DNA from 2 places in the Paenibacillus sp. FSL M8-0212 genome. Region 2 is predicted to be linked to the other one. Evidence: riboswitches for the same ligand, from Rfam matches in the RefSeq annotation. Region 2 holds a riboswitch; the other holds the start of a gene.
The links. A riboswitch is a leader RNA that binds a small molecule or an ion and turns the genes downstream of it on or off. The one in region 2 is predicted to bind glycine.
Positions count from the first base shown of each region.

Region 1: linked by a shared signal. The riboswitch ahead of gcvT (glycine cleavage system aminomethyltransferase GcvT) and the one ahead of sdaAB (L-serine ammonia-lyase, iron-sulfur-dependent subunit beta) in region 2 are both predicted to bind glycine.

Region 1 is NZ_JBBORP010000001.1:4,148,371-4,156,455, forward strand. It holds gene gcvPA (aminomethyl-transferring glycine dehydrogenase subunit GcvPA) at 1-87, opposite strand, end outside; gene gcvT (glycine cleavage system aminomethyltransferase GcvT) at 84-1,220, opposite strand; glycine riboswitch at 1,438-1,538, opposite strand; glycine riboswitch at 1,542-1,664, opposite strand; gene gcvH (glycine cleavage system protein GcvH) at 2,008-2,400, shown strand; gene MKX68_RS18340 (PTS mannitol transporter subunit IICB) at 2,820-4,274, shown strand; gene MKX68_RS18345 (BglG family transcription antiterminator) at 4,313-6,415, shown strand; gene MKX68_RS18350 (PTS sugar transporter subunit IIA) at 6,412-6,846, shown strand; gene MKX68_RS18355 (mannitol-1-phosphate 5-dehydrogenase) at 6,843-7,988, shown strand; gene MKX68_RS18360 (cysteine-rich CWC family protein) at 8,049-8,085, opposite strand, start outside.
Region 2 is NZ_JBBORP010000001.1:1,947,551-1,955,635, reverse strand. It holds gene MKX68_RS08585 (sensor histidine kinase) at 1-1,398, shown strand, start outside; gene MKX68_RS08580 (LolA family protein) at 1,334-2,491, shown strand; glycine riboswitch at 2,641-2,765, shown strand; glycine riboswitch at 2,770-2,905, shown strand; gene sdaAB (L-serine ammonia-lyase, iron-sulfur-dependent subunit beta) at 3,048-3,737, shown strand; gene sdaAA (L-serine ammonia-lyase, iron-sulfur-dependent, subunit alpha) at 3,727-4,704, shown strand; gene MKX68_RS08565 (alpha-glycosidase) at 4,879-6,639, opposite strand; gene MKX68_RS08560 (response regulator transcription factor) at 6,855-7,538, shown strand; gene MKX68_RS08555 (HAMP domain-containing sensor histidine kinase) at 7,583-8,085, shown strand, end outside.

The DNA of each region.
Region 1 (8,085 bases), 2.2 Mb from region 2:
CAGATCCTCCAGCGTATCCACACCGATGGTTGCGAGCATGGCGCTCTGATCTTGCTCAGTCATGGGAATGTAACGGTGCTTGCTCATGCTTGATCAGCTCCTTGAGTAGGTGTCTTCGACGTACGTGTCCGTTTATGAAAAGGGGTCTTCACGACCTCGGCTTTTAGTTTCTTGCCGCGGATCTCAATCTCCAGCGGGGTTCCCAGCGCAGCGTATTTGCTGTCGATGAGGGCAAGCCCCAGATTACGCTTCAATGTAGGTGATTGTGTGCCTGTAGTAACTTCACCAATCTGTACGCCTTCGGCGTAAATCGGATAGTGGGGCCGGGGAATACCACGCTCCAGCACTTCGATGCCGACCAGTTTGCGGGCAGGCCCGTCAGTTTTTTGCTGTAACAAGGCTTCGTATCCGATAAAAGGTCCGGCATTCAGCTTCACAAACATGCCTACGCCAGCTTCGAGCGGAGAGATGGTTGCCGACAATTCCTGTCCATACAGGGGGAGCTTCGCTTCAAATCGTAGTGTATCCCGGGCACCAAGTCCGGTTGGTACCAGTCCGTAACCTTCACCAGCTTGCATTAATCCATTCCACACCTCAGCAGCCTGGTCCGCAGGTACATATAGTTCAAAGCCATCTTCACCGGTATAACCGGTACGGGACAACAGCAATTTTACTCCACAGACTTCGGCATCCTGCACAAAACGAAACGGTTCAATCGTGGATACATCCGTATCTGTAACTTTCCCGATAATGTCTACAGCCAGTGGACCTTGCAAGGCGAGCAGCGCCGTCTGCTCCGAATCGTTAGTCATGCTTACGCCAGGGATCAAGTGCTCTTGTAGCCACGCCCAATCCTTGTCGATGTTGGAGGCATTAACAACGAGCATGTAATGCTGATCTTCCAGCTTATACACGAGCAGATCATCCACCACACCGCCATCTGGGTAACACATCAGGGTGTACTGGGCTTGACCCGGAACGAGCGTGGTCACATCATTGGTCATCATTTGTTGCAAAAAAACTTCAGCCTGCTCACCCTGTACTGTGAATTCGCCCATATGGGATACATCAAACAGTCCAGCACGCTCACGCACCGCTTCATGTTCTTTCTGGATTCCGCTAAATTGCACTGGAAGCTCCCAGCCTCCAAAATCAATGCACCGTACGCCTTCGTATTGCTGATACAGTGGGAAGAGTGGTGTTCTAAGCAAATCGGACATCAAATCACCTCGTCATGGGCCGTCAACCGGCCGGATATACAATCGTGGATCAATGAACCATGGTATTTTTACATTTTTCCGCTAGATATTTTCATCACATAAGTATGGTAAGGCAGCTATGGCAGCGCCGTTCTACATCCTGTTTTTCGTTTTTTGGGAAAAAGGAAAAGGACAGGCCAAAGAATCGGCATGCCAAGTAGCACGCTGTATTCTAAGGCTCTGTCCCTTGTACCTGAGAGTTACCCCGCTGCGTTGTGCAGCAGGTTTCCCCTTGGGTGATCATAACGCCCGCACAGGGCGAATAGATGCTCTCCAGAGTTGCGTCCCGTAAAAGTCCTTTTGCCTGAGAGATTCACCCCCGCTTATCGGTGGTTTACTCCTTCGGCGTTACCTCATGTACATCCCGAATCGGGTGTCACGGGTAATCTCTCCCTTTACATTCATCCGCGGGTATAACATAGTCCAATAAACACATTTACTCCTCTCATTAAAACGTGAATCCACTGCCGATGTCAAGAACGATGTCATAGATCATAACTAAAAACCGAATATTTAATTTATCTTAAATATTATTGTTCGTGTATTTAAAAAGACTGCGCTTACTATTGTAATGTTCACCAGTATATGAAGAAAGAGTGTAATCGGGTTACAGGATTTAGAGGTGTTCAGCAAATAAATTGTGAGGTATCTTGACATTTGATTCATAAATATCATACGCTATGTTCTGGGAAAAAGGTTAAGGTCAAAGAACGCATGTACTCATTAATGAAAAGCGAGGCGGATATCGATGAGCGAATTGAAAAGTGATTTCCTGTACAGTGAAGAGCACGAATGGGTGCAAACCGTAGGGGAGGATACTGTACGTATTGGCATTACCGAGTTCGCGCAGCATCAGCTGGGTGACATTGTGTTTGTGGAATTGCCTGACCTTGAAACCAATGTAAAAGCAGAGGACAGCATTGGAACGATCGAATCGGTCAAAACGGTTTCGGACTTGTTTTCTCCCGTCACTGGTTCAATTATTGCAGTGAATGATTCGTTGCAGGACTCCCCTGAACTTGTCAACAGCTCTCCATACGAGGAAGGCTGGATGATTGAAATCCGTGTTGAGGGAGATCTGACAGCAGCATTGTCTACATTGATGAATGCAGACGCGTATCGTAAACATACGGAAGAATAGTATCAACGAACTTGTACTTATTAACATACATTTTATCATAAATTGAAATGAACTTTATATTGTTTCGACCTGTGTGAGCCTGAGGCTTGCACAGGTTTTTTGTGCTTTCCGAGAATGGTTTCCAATGCGGATTGAAGCAGATTGTGGATGTGAATCGCCTGACTAGACCAAGCTATAGGTTAGAAATTGATTTTGGAAATGATAAAAGTCATAGGCAAAAAAAGCCTTGTGTACCAGTGGGTTCAGACATTATGCATCAATTAAAACGATTACATAACCTAATGTTGTCATCATTGTTCATGACGAAAGTACGCTTTCATTTGATTGAACAGGAGAGCATTCTCGCTTAGGATTACAGCAGGGGAGAAATGATACCCCTTTCATAAATCATAATCACTTGATCCAAGGAGGATAATACAATGAGTAATTTGGACCAATCGTCCAATTCCAAAGGTGGGCTACGGGTAGGTGTTCAGCGTTTTGGCCGATTCCTGAGTGGTATGGTCATGCCGAATATGGGAGCGTTTATTGCCTGGGGATTAATTACGGCTCTGTTCATTCCAACAGGCTGGTTCCCTAACGAGACGCTTGCGCAGCTAGTCGATCCGATGATCAAATATTTGCTGCCACTGTTAATTGGTTACACCGGTGGTACGATGGTGCATGGTCAGCGTGGTGGTGTCGTGGGTGCCATTATGACCATCGGGGTCATCGTGGGTAGTGATATCCCGATGTTCCTAGGTGCCATGATTGCCGGACCACTGGCAGCATGGATCATCAAAAAGTTTGATAAATCGATCGAAGGTAAAGTTAGAGCCGGATTTGAAATGCTGGTTAACAACTTTTCAGCCGGTATTATTGGCGGGATCTTGGGGATTTTTGCGCTACTGGGCATCGGGCCTGCTGTAGAAGCAATTAGCAAAGTATTATCTGCCGGGGTACAAGGCTTAATGAATCTTGGTTTGCTGCCGCTGGTCAACCTAATCATTGAACCAGGTAAAGTATTGTTCCTGAACAATGCAATCAACCACGGGATTCTGACACCAATTGCAACAGATCAAGCGAGAGAGTTAGGGCAATCCGTATTATACATGCTTGAATCGAACCCGGGTCCGGGACTTGGTATCTTGCTTGCTTACTGTTTCTTCGGACGCGGAATGGCCAAATCTTCTGCACCAGGTGCCGTTATCATTCATTTCTTCGGGGGAATTCATGAGATCTACTTCCCTTACATTTTGATGAGACCGATTCTGATTCTTGCCGCAATTGCGGGTGGCGTCGCAGGTACATTAACATTTATGCTCACCGGAGCAGGACTTGTTTCAGCACCATCACCGGGTAGTATTATCGCGTATTTCCTCTTAACACCGAAAGGTGGATATCTGCCAATGCTCGCAGGGGTGCTTGTAGCAGCCGTCGTTTCCTTCCTGGTAGCAGCAGTGTTGCTGAAAACGGGTAAACAAAAGGACGAAGATCTGGAGTCCGCATCCAGTCGGATGAAAGATATGAAGAGTCAAGGAACCGTTCCAAACGCTGGCATTACGGCTAACCATCGTGAAGCAGACAGAGCCGCAGATACGGCTTCTTCTACAGTCAAAACAGACGTGAAGAAAATTGTCTTCTCCTGTGATGCAGGCATGGGGTCGAGCGCCATGGGTGCTTCCATTCTACGCAAGAAGATGAAGGCAGAGGGGATTGACGTTACGGTGACCAATACGGCTATCAGTGATATCCCGCCGGATGCAGATGTGGTCATCACACAACAAATATTAACCGATCGTGCCCGCTCCGTTGCGCCGAACGCAGAACATATATCCATCGACAACTTCCTAAAAAGCCCGGAATACGATGCGCTCGTTGAACGTCTAAAGTAATTGCACGCATTCGTTTTCCCTGAGCCGGAGGCTGAGATATGAGTATTACCAAAAGACAACGTGAAATCGTGGAGTTCCTGCTGGAGCATCCACATGAAGTAACTGCTGGCGAAATCGCCGTTGAAGTAAAGGTCAGTACCCGAACGGTTCACCGGGAGCTGCAAATGATTGAACAATGGCTTGAACCTTTGGGCATGAGGCTGGAAAAAAAATCAGGAACCGGTATCCGAATTGATGCTGGTTCCGATGATCTGGCTATATTGCGCCAGCAACTAGAGGGTAAAGAATATGTAGAGTTTACGCCGGAAGAGCGTAAGCTCTTCATGCTTTGCATCCTGCTGGATGAACCGGAGCCTGTAAAGTTACTCGCCTTGGCTTCGGATCTGAAAGTGACCGTATCCACCGTAACCACTGATCTGGACGATCTGGAGTCACGAATTCGTCAGGCGGGACTGAAGCTGGTTCGCAGACGTGGATATGGCGTCAAGATTAACGGAAGTGAGACGATTCATCGCACAGCCATAGCTGCACTTGCTCTCGAATTTCTGGATGAGTCCGACCTATTCGGAAGACAGCCAGAACAGGGAGGCTCCATCGCAAACCAAAAACTGTTGGATATGATTGGGCACGGTGATGTGCTTACGGTCGAGAATGCGTTATGGCAACCAGATATCGAATGGCTGGAGAACATCCCGGAACGCCAATACATGAAGTTGCTGATTCAATTATCCGTAGCGGTTGTACGGATTCGTAAAGGCTTTGGCATTGGCCGTATACCTCCCCTGGTGAACAAGGGAGATGAAGTCGCAGAGCAGGATGAAATGAAGGTTCCACCTTATATGGCTTCCCGCTTGTGTGGTGTGTTATCCACCCAGCTGGGGCTGACATTCTCCCAAGATGAGCAAGCTTATTTTCATAGACTATTAATTGAGACAGAGCAGCGGATTCACTCTTCGCGGCTGTTGCCAATAGACGACTTGATTTTACTGGACAGGGTACATTCACTGATTGATCAGATGCAGGCGAGAACGCATTACGCCTTTCATGAGGATCGTTTGCTTCGTGAAGGTTTGCTTGGTCACATGCAACCTGTCATGGAGCGAATTGAAGGACAACAGATGATTCGTAATCCGCTTTTGCAGCAGATTCGCAAGGATTATGATTCACTTTTTGAAGATGTCAAAAAATCTGTGGGGCAAGCTTGGCCAGGCACAGACGTTCCGGATGAGGAGATTGGTTTCTTGGTTATGCACTTTGGAGCTTCCATCGAGAGGTTACGTGCATTGAAACGGGAGATCCGGGCGATCATCGTGTGTACAAGCGGAATTGGATCATCACGCATGCTGTCTAGCCGATTATCCAAGGAGATTCCCGAGATTCGGATCATGGATAGCGTGTCCTGGTACGAGGCTGCCCGGATACCTACAGATCAATATGATCTGGTCTTATCCACTGTCGATCTGCCGATGGATGAGCATCAGTATTACAAGGTGAGTCCACTGCTTACGGCGGAAGAGAGCGAACGTCTGCGTCATTTTATCCGAACAACAACATTACAACGACAGCATAATAAGCCCCGTGAAGCAGAGGTTCAGACGACAAGTCGTTACTCTGACCCGGATGGAATGGAAGCTATTTTAGTTGAAATCGTCCGAATTATTGGCAAGTTTCAGGTGTACCCGCTGGATAATCTGGACATTGGATTCTATAAAACGGTGTATGCGATGTGCAACGTACTCCATGGAACTGGTGTGTTGAAGGAACCGGGGGAGATCGCGAAACGGTTGGAGGCACGTGAGGCAGTGGGGAGTCAGAAGATTCCCGGCACAAGACTTGCGCTGTTTCATACACGCAGTGAGGGAATTTATAGGCCGTCCATTAGCTTGTTTCAACTCACTGAGCCACTTCTTCGTAAGCCGGATGATCCGGCAGGAGTTACCCATGTCCTCTTGATGCTCGGTCCCAGAGAATTATCCAAGGAAAGCCTGGAGGTTCTCAGTGAGATCAGCGCCCTGTTATTGCAGGAAGAAATGATTACATTGCTGGAAAAGGGAATCAGGGATGAACTCATTCATTACCTGTCCCAGGAACTTGTTGGATTTTATCGTAGTAAAACCGAAATTGGAGGTCAACCATTATGAGTATGTTAACAACAGATAAAGTCATCATGAATGCGACGGCTCAGGACAAATACGAAGCGATTCGCATGGCTGGACAGATTCTGAAGGATGCGGGACATATTACCGCTGATTACATTGAGAAGATGATCGAACGTGAAGAGATTGTCTCGACCTATGTAGGGAACGGCCTGGCTATTCCGCATGGTACGAAGGAATCCAAAGCTTTCATTTTATCCACAGGTATCTCTGTCATTCAGTATCCACAGGGTGTTGATTTTGGCGAAGAAAAGGCTTATATGGTCATTGGTATCGCGGCTCAAGGCGGGGAACATATGGAGATCTTGACTAGCATCGCGGTGATCTGTGCTGAGGATGAGAATATGGATGCCTTGCGTCTGGCGAAAACAGCCGAAGAAGTTATCGCTATTCTGGAAAGTGAAATGGAGCTATGAAGGCCCTACACTTTGGCGCAGGTAACATTGGTCGCGGGTTTATCGGGTTGATCCTCTCCCGTGCGGGTTATGAGGTGGTTTTCTCCGACGTCAATCAGACCTTGGTAACAGCTCTCCAGCAACGGGGGCAATATACGGTGGAACTGGCTAACGAGAGCAAGGATCAGGAGACCGTCACAGGTGTAAATGCAATCGATGGAACCCAACTGGAGACGGTTGCCCAAACCGTTGTGGAAGCTGATCTGATTACAACCGCAGTGGGCGTAGGTGTGCTAAAGCATATTGCACCAGGCATTGCGAAAGGACTTGAGAAAAGACTGAATTCCGGTCCTGCTCAAAACCCTCTTCACATTATTGCTTGTGAGAACGCCATTGGAGCCAGTACACAATTGAAAGAACATGTATATGCTTTGCTCAATGAAGAGGTACGTTCCCTCGCAGATCAGTACATTTATTTTCCCGACTCGGCCGTAGACCGGATTGTGCCTATTCAGCATCATGAAGACCCGTTGCATGTACAGGTGGAGCCTTTTTACGAGTGGGTGGTGGATCGTTCCCAGATGGCTCCTGCATTCAAACCGGTTGAGGGCATTCTATATGTCGATGATCTGGAGCCGTATATCGAACGGAAGTTGTTCACTGTTAATACAGGACACTGCGTTGCAGCTTATATAGGTAATGTTCACGGGTATGACACGATTCAGAAGGCTATTGCCGACGAGAAGGTGAAATCGATTGTATACGGTGCTTTGCAGGAAACCGGAAAAGTTCTGGTGAAACGGTTTGCATTCAACCCGGAAGAACATGAGCAGTATATTGTCAAAATATTGGGACGGTTTGTCAACCCGTATCTTACCGATGAGGTTACTCGAGTTGGTCGTTCCCCGCTGCGCAAGTTGTCTCCGAATGATCGTCTGGTTCGCCCGGCCCTTCAGGCATATGCGGATGGAACTGATACGACTTATCTGGCTATGGGTATGGCAGCAGCCTGCAAGTTCGATGTCTCCGATGATCCGGAAGCAGTTGAACTGCAGAACATGATCCGCCAGAAGGGGATTACAGCTGCACTGCATCATTATACGTCCATGGATGAGCATCATCCGGTGCTTGAACAGGCTGTTGCCCAGTATAACCAAATGTAAGAACAGTGGCAGCCAGCTAACAGTATAGATGAGGCATAATGAAGAAGAGCCATACAGTTGTTAACTGTGTGGCTCTTCTTTTTGTCTTTTATCGGCA
Region 2 (8,085 bases):
TACAATGATCAGCGTGCCGTAACAGAATATGTAGAGTTGTCCAGACAATTGGCTCCTATTGAACTGGCTTTATCTGACCCGGGACTGTACCAGCTGCACTCGCCTGATGTTTTCGCTGCACTCTCCGAATTGGAGAATGGTCGGGTGAACTTTGATCTGTATTTACCAACAGGGATTCGGGTGTACACATCAGGGGGGAGTACATGGTCTGCTGGAGCTTACACCGTTGGGGGGGCGGAGCTGTATCGTAATTTGTACAACTTACAGATTCGTCATCGTACATTCTCGTTGAAGAAACCCGTGTGGGAAAAAGGTGAGTTGGTCGGCATTTACGAAATCGTCATGCTGCGTGGAGATTGGCTAGAAGGCATTTCCTTGCGGACTACCTGGGTCATGGGTCTCGCTGCTACTTTCTTTATCCTGTTATACGGAACAGTGCTGTGGTTGCTATCTCGAAAGCTCTTTCGGCCGATGAAATATCTTATAGAACGAATGGATGCTTTTGCACGGGGAGAGGCTGCTACGGATGAGGTACCTGTTCGTCATGATGAAATGGGCATCTTGCTCCAACAGTTTGATGCAATGCAAAACAAGATCAGACATACTCAGGCCGATGTGGAGAGGGAGCAAAAAGAAAAAGAGCTCATGATCGCCTCGTTATCCCATGATCTGAAAACACCGTTGATGTCCATTAGTGCCTATACGGAAGTACTTAACGGTGATCGTCAACTGAAACGCCTTGAAAGGCAGGAATATCAGGATGTGCTGCTCGGAAATGTGGAGCGGATGAAACAGATGATTAGTGAACTTGAGATGTATACGGCGCTGGGTTCCAGTGAATCGGAGATGGCCATGGTTAAGGTGGAAGGTGAAGAGTTTTTTGATATGCTGCTTGGGAGCTATGAGGGACTTGCCGAGCGTGGTCAGATTGACGTGAAGATGGATGTCCGCACAGATCAACTGTACCGAGTTCATCCCGAACAACTGATGCGCCTGACAGATAATCTGATAAATAATGCACTACGCCACACAAGGACGAACGGTGTAATGGGACTAGGGGTTATTGCTTCAGATTGGGAGCTTCCTGAATGGATTATTCCTTCGCTTAGAGCTGAATTGGATAACTACAGGGCTGGAGCAACATTGATCATAGTACAAAACGAAGGTCCTGCTATTCCTGAGGAACAGCTCATTCGTATCTTCGAACCCTATGTTCAACACCAGAATCAGGAGGAGAAGACGTATGCAGGTGGTTCGGGATTGGGATTGAGTATAGCCAAACGGGTTGCAATAAAGCACGGAGGGGATATGCGCATGTGGTCATACGAAGGATATGGAACGCTGGCAGCATGCCGATTGCCTGAACATGGAGAATGTAAACGCAGAGAGGGTGGATAAGATGATGAAAAAAGGATGGATGATGCTGGGTACTGCTGTGTTGGCAGGCGCCCTGCTTGGAGGTTGCGCGGAGAAGGATATGCTGGCTATGTCAGGAGATGAGATGATTGAGAAGGTTGTCTCAGCAGAAACAGAACCCGCCTCGTATTATGCGGAAGGTGTGATGAAGATATGGGCGGATGACAAGCTGACTAACACGATGCAAATTAAGGAATGGGTAGATGGTGAAACCGGACGAAAGCGCACGGAAACATCAGAGAATGGCAATGTCAGTTACGCAGTTAATGATGGAAAGAAGATCATCATATATGAAAAAGAAACAGGGGCAGCATATTCCATGGATGCATCATCCGTGTCACAACAACCTAATCAAACCCAGAAGCAAATATTGCTCGATCAACTAGAGCGGTTACGTACTACGCATGATGTGAATATGATGGGACAGGAGAAACTTCATGGACAGGACGTCATTCATATTGAATTGACACCAAAAGAAGAAGGCGCATTCTCCATATCTTCAGAGTATTGGGTAGATCCCAAAACGTGGATGATTGTCAAAGTAAACAGCGCGTATGGGGATGGAAAATCAGAAATGGTCTATGATCCGATTCAGTATGACCCTGAATTCACAAAGGATACTTTCGTAATTGACATCCCTAAGGAGGTCGATGTGAAGGACTTGAACGATATGATGCAGAATTCCGAAGTGACTCTAGAGGAAGCGGAAAAAGCGTTGGAACAGCCGTTCCTACAGGACATGAGTGGAGAATTCGAACTATCACGGATCGAAATGTCTACATTGCGCGGTGAGCTGAGCAGAGATGAAGTAACCTTGTATTATGTAAGTAACGACAAGGTAGAAGTCAGCCTGACGGTATTCAAGATGCCGGAAGAAAATGTGGACGATACACTAATGCCGGATGAAGCCAAGATTAAGGTTCGTAACACCGAGGGTTCATATATGAAGAGCATTCGGAACATATCATGGAGTGAGAATGGCTTGCGGTACTCCATCATGGGTGAGAACGAAGGATGGACGAAAGAGAAGCTTCAAGCTTGGATAAATGAATTGAAGCTGCCTAATCATTCCTAATGAGTTGATAAAGATGGTAATTATACGTCACTTTTATTGACATATAATGTGTAGCATATTAATCTGTAAGTATATGTACCAGATATGATCCAATAGAACAGAAGACACACGTTCGATGTGAGTTGAACGAGGAAGTGAATATAAGCGGATGATAACGAGCGGGAGAGTCCTGGGTTAGCCGAGCACAATGGCTAGTGCTCAGGCACCGAAGGAGCAAGCTGCTACGCACCCGGCGCAGTGGTTAATCTCTCAGGTAAATGTACCATCGTTGGACGCAACTCTGGAGAGTGCGCGAACTGCGCCACCCAAGGGGTATATGATCAGTCAGACCGGTGAACTTGTCTGTAATCGCAGGCAATGCACCTTGTCGTGAGACACTGCTGATCGTGAAACTCTCAGGTATCGAGGACAGAGAGAGGGCCTGAGGCCTTCTTCTGTCCTTTTTTGATGTCATCATACCCCCTAAATAAGGGGACATTGTGGATGGAACTCCTGGATCGAAATGACGAATACATTTTACAAATATGAATCATGATTAATAATGGAGGGTTAAAAGGTGCGATTTAAAGATGTTTTCTCAATTATTGGTCCGTCCATGACGGGGCCTTCAAGTTCACATACAGCTGGTGCGGCAAGGTTAGGAAGAATCGCTCGTCAGTGGCTGGGATGTAAGCCAGATCGTGCCCGGCTGACGTTATACGGTTCATTCGCTGACACGTATCAGGGGCACGGAACAGATCTGGCACTGATCGGCGGTCTTTTGGACTATGTCACAGACGATCCACGTATCCCGGATGCAGAGCAATACGCAGAGGAAGCAGGCATGGAGGTTGAGTTTTATACAAGTGGCCTGCCTGCTCCTCATCCGAATACGGTCAAAATTGAGTTGTGGCATGGAGAACGTGCCTGCTCCTTAATCGGTGCATCCATTGGTGGTGGCAGTGTATCGGTGCATGCGATGAATGATTTTCGTGTTCAGATTAGTGGTGAGTTTCCAACACTCGTTCTGCGACATGCAGACAAGGCAGGGGTGCTTGCATCGGTAACGTCCACGATCAGTTCATCCGGGGTTAACATCGGCTATATGCAGGTGGACCGGAAAGCCCGTGATGGCGAAGCACTTACCGCGATGGAAATGGATGGTGTACCTAATCCTGATATGCTCAAGCGTCTAAAGGAGCTGGACCATGTGTTAGACATTCGTGTTATCGATTTGAAGAGAGGAGTTGATTCGGATGCGGTTTAAACATTTGCACGAACTGAATACGATCTGTACAGCGGAATCCAAAACCATTGCTCAGCTGATGATCGAGGAGCAGGTTCAGGAGACCAATACACCGGAAGCGGATGTTGTGAAGCAGATGTCTGAATATTATCAGGTGATGAAGGAAGCGGTACGCAAAGGGTTAACGGAAGATACAACATCACGCAGTGGATTAACAGGTGGAGACGGTAAAAAAATGGCCGAGTACATTCGCAAGGGTGAGACTTGCTCAGGAGATGCTTCCGCACTTGCCATGGCGTATGCCCTGTGTGTATCTGAAGTGAATGCCTCCATGGGGCGGATTGTGGCAACACCAACAGCAGGTTCCTGCGGCATCATCCCGGGTGTGTTTATCAGTTCACAAGAGCGGTTTGGCTGGACGGACGAACATTTGGTGAACGGGTTGTTCTGTGCGGGAGCGATTGGTTATGTTATTGCCAACAATTCATTTATCTCCGGTGCCGAAGGTGGCTGTCAGGCGGAAGTGGGTTCAGCTATCGGCATGGCTGCGGGTGCCATGGTTGAACTGCGTGGAGGTACACCGGAACAGGTCGTTCATGCCGTTGGTTTGGCGTTAAAAAATACACTGGGCCTGATCTGCGATCCGGTTGCAGGCCTCGTTGAAATTCCTTGCATCGTCCGTAATGGACTGGGTGCGGTTACGGCGCTGGCTGCGGCTGACATGGCCCTGGCCGGAGTGCGTAGCGCCATTCCGTCAGACGAAGTCATCGACGTCATGCTGGAAGTAGGCAGCGCGATGCCGAGCCGCCATCGGGAGACAGCCCAGGGCGGACTGGCCCAGACACCAACCGGCCGCAAAATGATGCAGAAGTTGGCTAAACCAAAGGCAAAGCGTGCCGAGCCTGAGTCGGAGTCAAAGCCAGCGGATTCTGACACAACTACAAGTGGGGCGGACAATGCTCAAGTGGACAAGGATACTCAGGTTTAAGCTGAACCGGGACCATCGATATATAAATCAGTGACATTATGATGTATAACGGCTATACAAAAACAAGCGTCCGCGAACCTAAATCCGGGTTCTGCAGGACGCTTGTTTTATGCTGCCAGATGAAGCGAAGATAGGCTATTTATATGTGACTTCAGATGTATGTGTATTATGACTCTAGTCCTGGCTCACAGCCGTACTCAGTACGGCATATCCATACGCGGGCAGTTCAATGGCGAGTACGCCATCTTCCTTGGCGGTACGATGGTTTCCGCCGAATAACTCGGTCCATTCCTCGTCACCAGCCTCCAGCTCGACAATAGCCGTCTCTTCTGATCGATTGAACAGAACCAGAATGCGTTCCTCCTCATTTTGCCGCTCAAATACCAGTTGGCTGCCATCGGGACGAGCCTGCAGGAAACGAACGGTGCCTTCTGCACGCAGGGCAGGGTGAGCATGACGCAGGGAGATCAATTTCTGATAAAAGTCGAGCAGCTCCCGGTCCTGCTTCGCTTCGTCCCATTCCATGCATTTACGGCAGCCTGGATCATGTTCGCCGTCCATGCCAATCTCGTCTCCGTAATAGATGCACGGAGCGCCCATATAACTGAACTGGAATAACGCAGCCAGCTTCATCTTGCGCTGGTCGCCTTCACACAGCGTGAGCAGCCGCGGGGTATCGTGGCTGTCGAGCAAGTTGAACGCTACCTCGCTGGCTTGAAGCGGATAACGGGACAACTGTCGTCCGATGGAGTTCGCGAACTGTTCGGCGTGCATTGTATTTTTCACAAAGAAAGCATTCACGGCATCGGTAAACGGATAGTTCATGGACGCATCGAACTGGTCACCTTGCAGCCAGGAGGAAGACTCGTTCCATACTTCGCCCAAAATGTAGGCATCCGGGTTAGCGGCTTTGACTACACGGCGGAAATCGCGCCAGAATGCATCGTCCACTTCGTCTGCCACATCCAGCCGCCATCCGTCCGCGCCCACTTCCTTGATCCAGTACTCAGCAACCTCCAGCAGATAGGCCTTAACTTCGGCATTCTCCGTATTCAGCTTTGGCATGTGCGCTTCGAATCCGAAGGTCTCATACGTAGGAATACCGTCCTTCACGTCCAGCGGGTATTCGTGTACATGGAACCAGTCCTTGTATTTGGATTGTTCTCCGTTCTTCTGCACATCCACAAACGGCGCAAATGTCTTCCCGGAATGGTTGAACACAGCATCCAGCAGTACACGAATTCCACGTGCATGGCACAGCTCGACCAGTCGTTTCACGGTATCTGCGTCACCAAAGTGCCGGTCTACCCGCAGGTAGTCTTCTGTATCGTATTTGTGATTGGTGGTGGCTTCGAAGATGGGTGTGAAGTAGATCGCATTAATGCCAAGATCGCTGATGTAATCCAGATGGTCGATCACGCCCTGAAGGTCACCGCCGAAGAAATTGAAAGGTGTTGGCTCGCCGCCCCACGGCTCTACCTTTTCCGGACTGATATCCGGGTTGCCGTTGGCGAATCGTTCAGGAAAAATCTGATAGAACACCGCATCCTTAACCCATGCAGGGGGTGTGAATACAGCTCTGGCATGAATATAAGGGAACTGGAACATACGACCCGGATCGTCCGGTTCTTCTTCCTGGAAGTCCGTCTCGGTCATCCAGATCTGTTCTTCGCCGCTTTTGAGCAGAAAAGAGTATTTGAGTCGGTGGTAGGGAGGTTTCACTTCGCCTTCGAAGTAATCGAACATGGAGTCAGAGGTGAACTTCGTTAAGGGAACCAGCGCTTTGGTTGCATCCCACGCATATTTATCCCCGGTCAGGGCATGTACCTCGGTCAGATCATTCTTTTTGGCACGCAAACGCAGATGGATTGTATCTTGGTCATAGGCATAGGCCCAGTTTCGTTTCGGTTGATGATAGATGGCTTCCAGCAGCATAATGAATTTCCTCCCGTCAGGTGTAGAACTAGTATGTACTTGGTAGACTTGATGGATATGACGTTACCCGAGTTAATGGATAAGCTATAATTAGAATGCGTGATAACGCGAGACTTCAACAAGACATGAATCCATATGGTATAGACAGCTTTTATCATGATGATGCTCAGATATATCATTAACCCAATGAGGGCAGAAAGGAAACGATTATTCGGATGAAAACCAAACTGTTATATATTGAAGATGATACGGAAATTGCGACTTGGGTCAGAGCCGATCTGGAGGAGCGCGGTTATGAGGTGGTATGGCTCGGCAGTGGTGAAGGTGCAGCGGAGGCTGCTGTCGGTTGCTCACTCATTATTCTGGATGTCATGCTGCCCGGGCTGGATGGATTTACGGTAGGCCAGCGACTGAAAAAAGAACATCCTGCCGTGCCCATTGTCATGCTCTCGGCCAGAACGTCTATTGACGACAAGTTACACGGTCTTGATTTTGCCGATGACTATGTGACCAAACCATTTCACCCCGATGAACTGGCTGCCCGGATTGAAGTACAGCTGCGTAAGGCAGGAACAGCGGTATCCACGGATGCTGCCCTGAAGCTGGATCATCTCTCCATCTATGAGAAGGACAACCGGATCGTTAATGAGGAGACGGGGGATGAGATTATTTTATCGGGAAAACAGTTCCACATCTTCGCCTACCTGCTACGACATATGGGCATGATTCGAACCAAAGAGCAGATCTATGAAGCCGTTTGGAACGAGCCCTATCTGGATGGGGACAAAACTTTAATGGTACATATTCGGCATCTACGCGAAAAGCTGGAGCTTGATCCGGCCAATCCTGCAATTATTCAGACGGTCCGTGGTGTGGGATATCGTGTGAAGAAGCCATGATCCGGTGGTTCAGGGAACGGAAGATCATGAAGGGAGAACGAAGCATGATTCAAAAGCAATCCGGGCGGCGCAAGCTTCGCTTTGGGCGGTCCTTGATGTCCAGATACATCCTCCTGATCTTGGCGGCTGTATTATTTGTGCCCGTTGTGCTTCCGATCATATCCGTTATATATATTGTCGTAGTGAATAACACGGACACGAATACGAACCGAGCGGCACCTTATGGTGATGTTACTCGGATAAGTAACCTCTGGTCACGTGAAGCGAAGAACCTGGATGGTGCTTCGGATGAAGAGATTAAGGCCCGGTTGGAGCAATTACATGGCTCGTATCCCAAATCTTCGATGTATCGTGTGAATGTGAAAGGGGAGACCCTACTTATTCTCGGTGGTGAAGATGTAACGCTTCTAAAATCCACGTCGCCGGATGGCAGGACAGACACGACATTGAGATGGTCATTGGATTCCGGGCAAACGACAGAGACTCATATTCCAGCCTTATGGAATGTAAATAATACAGTGCAATTCATGAAAGAAGCTTCCTTTCG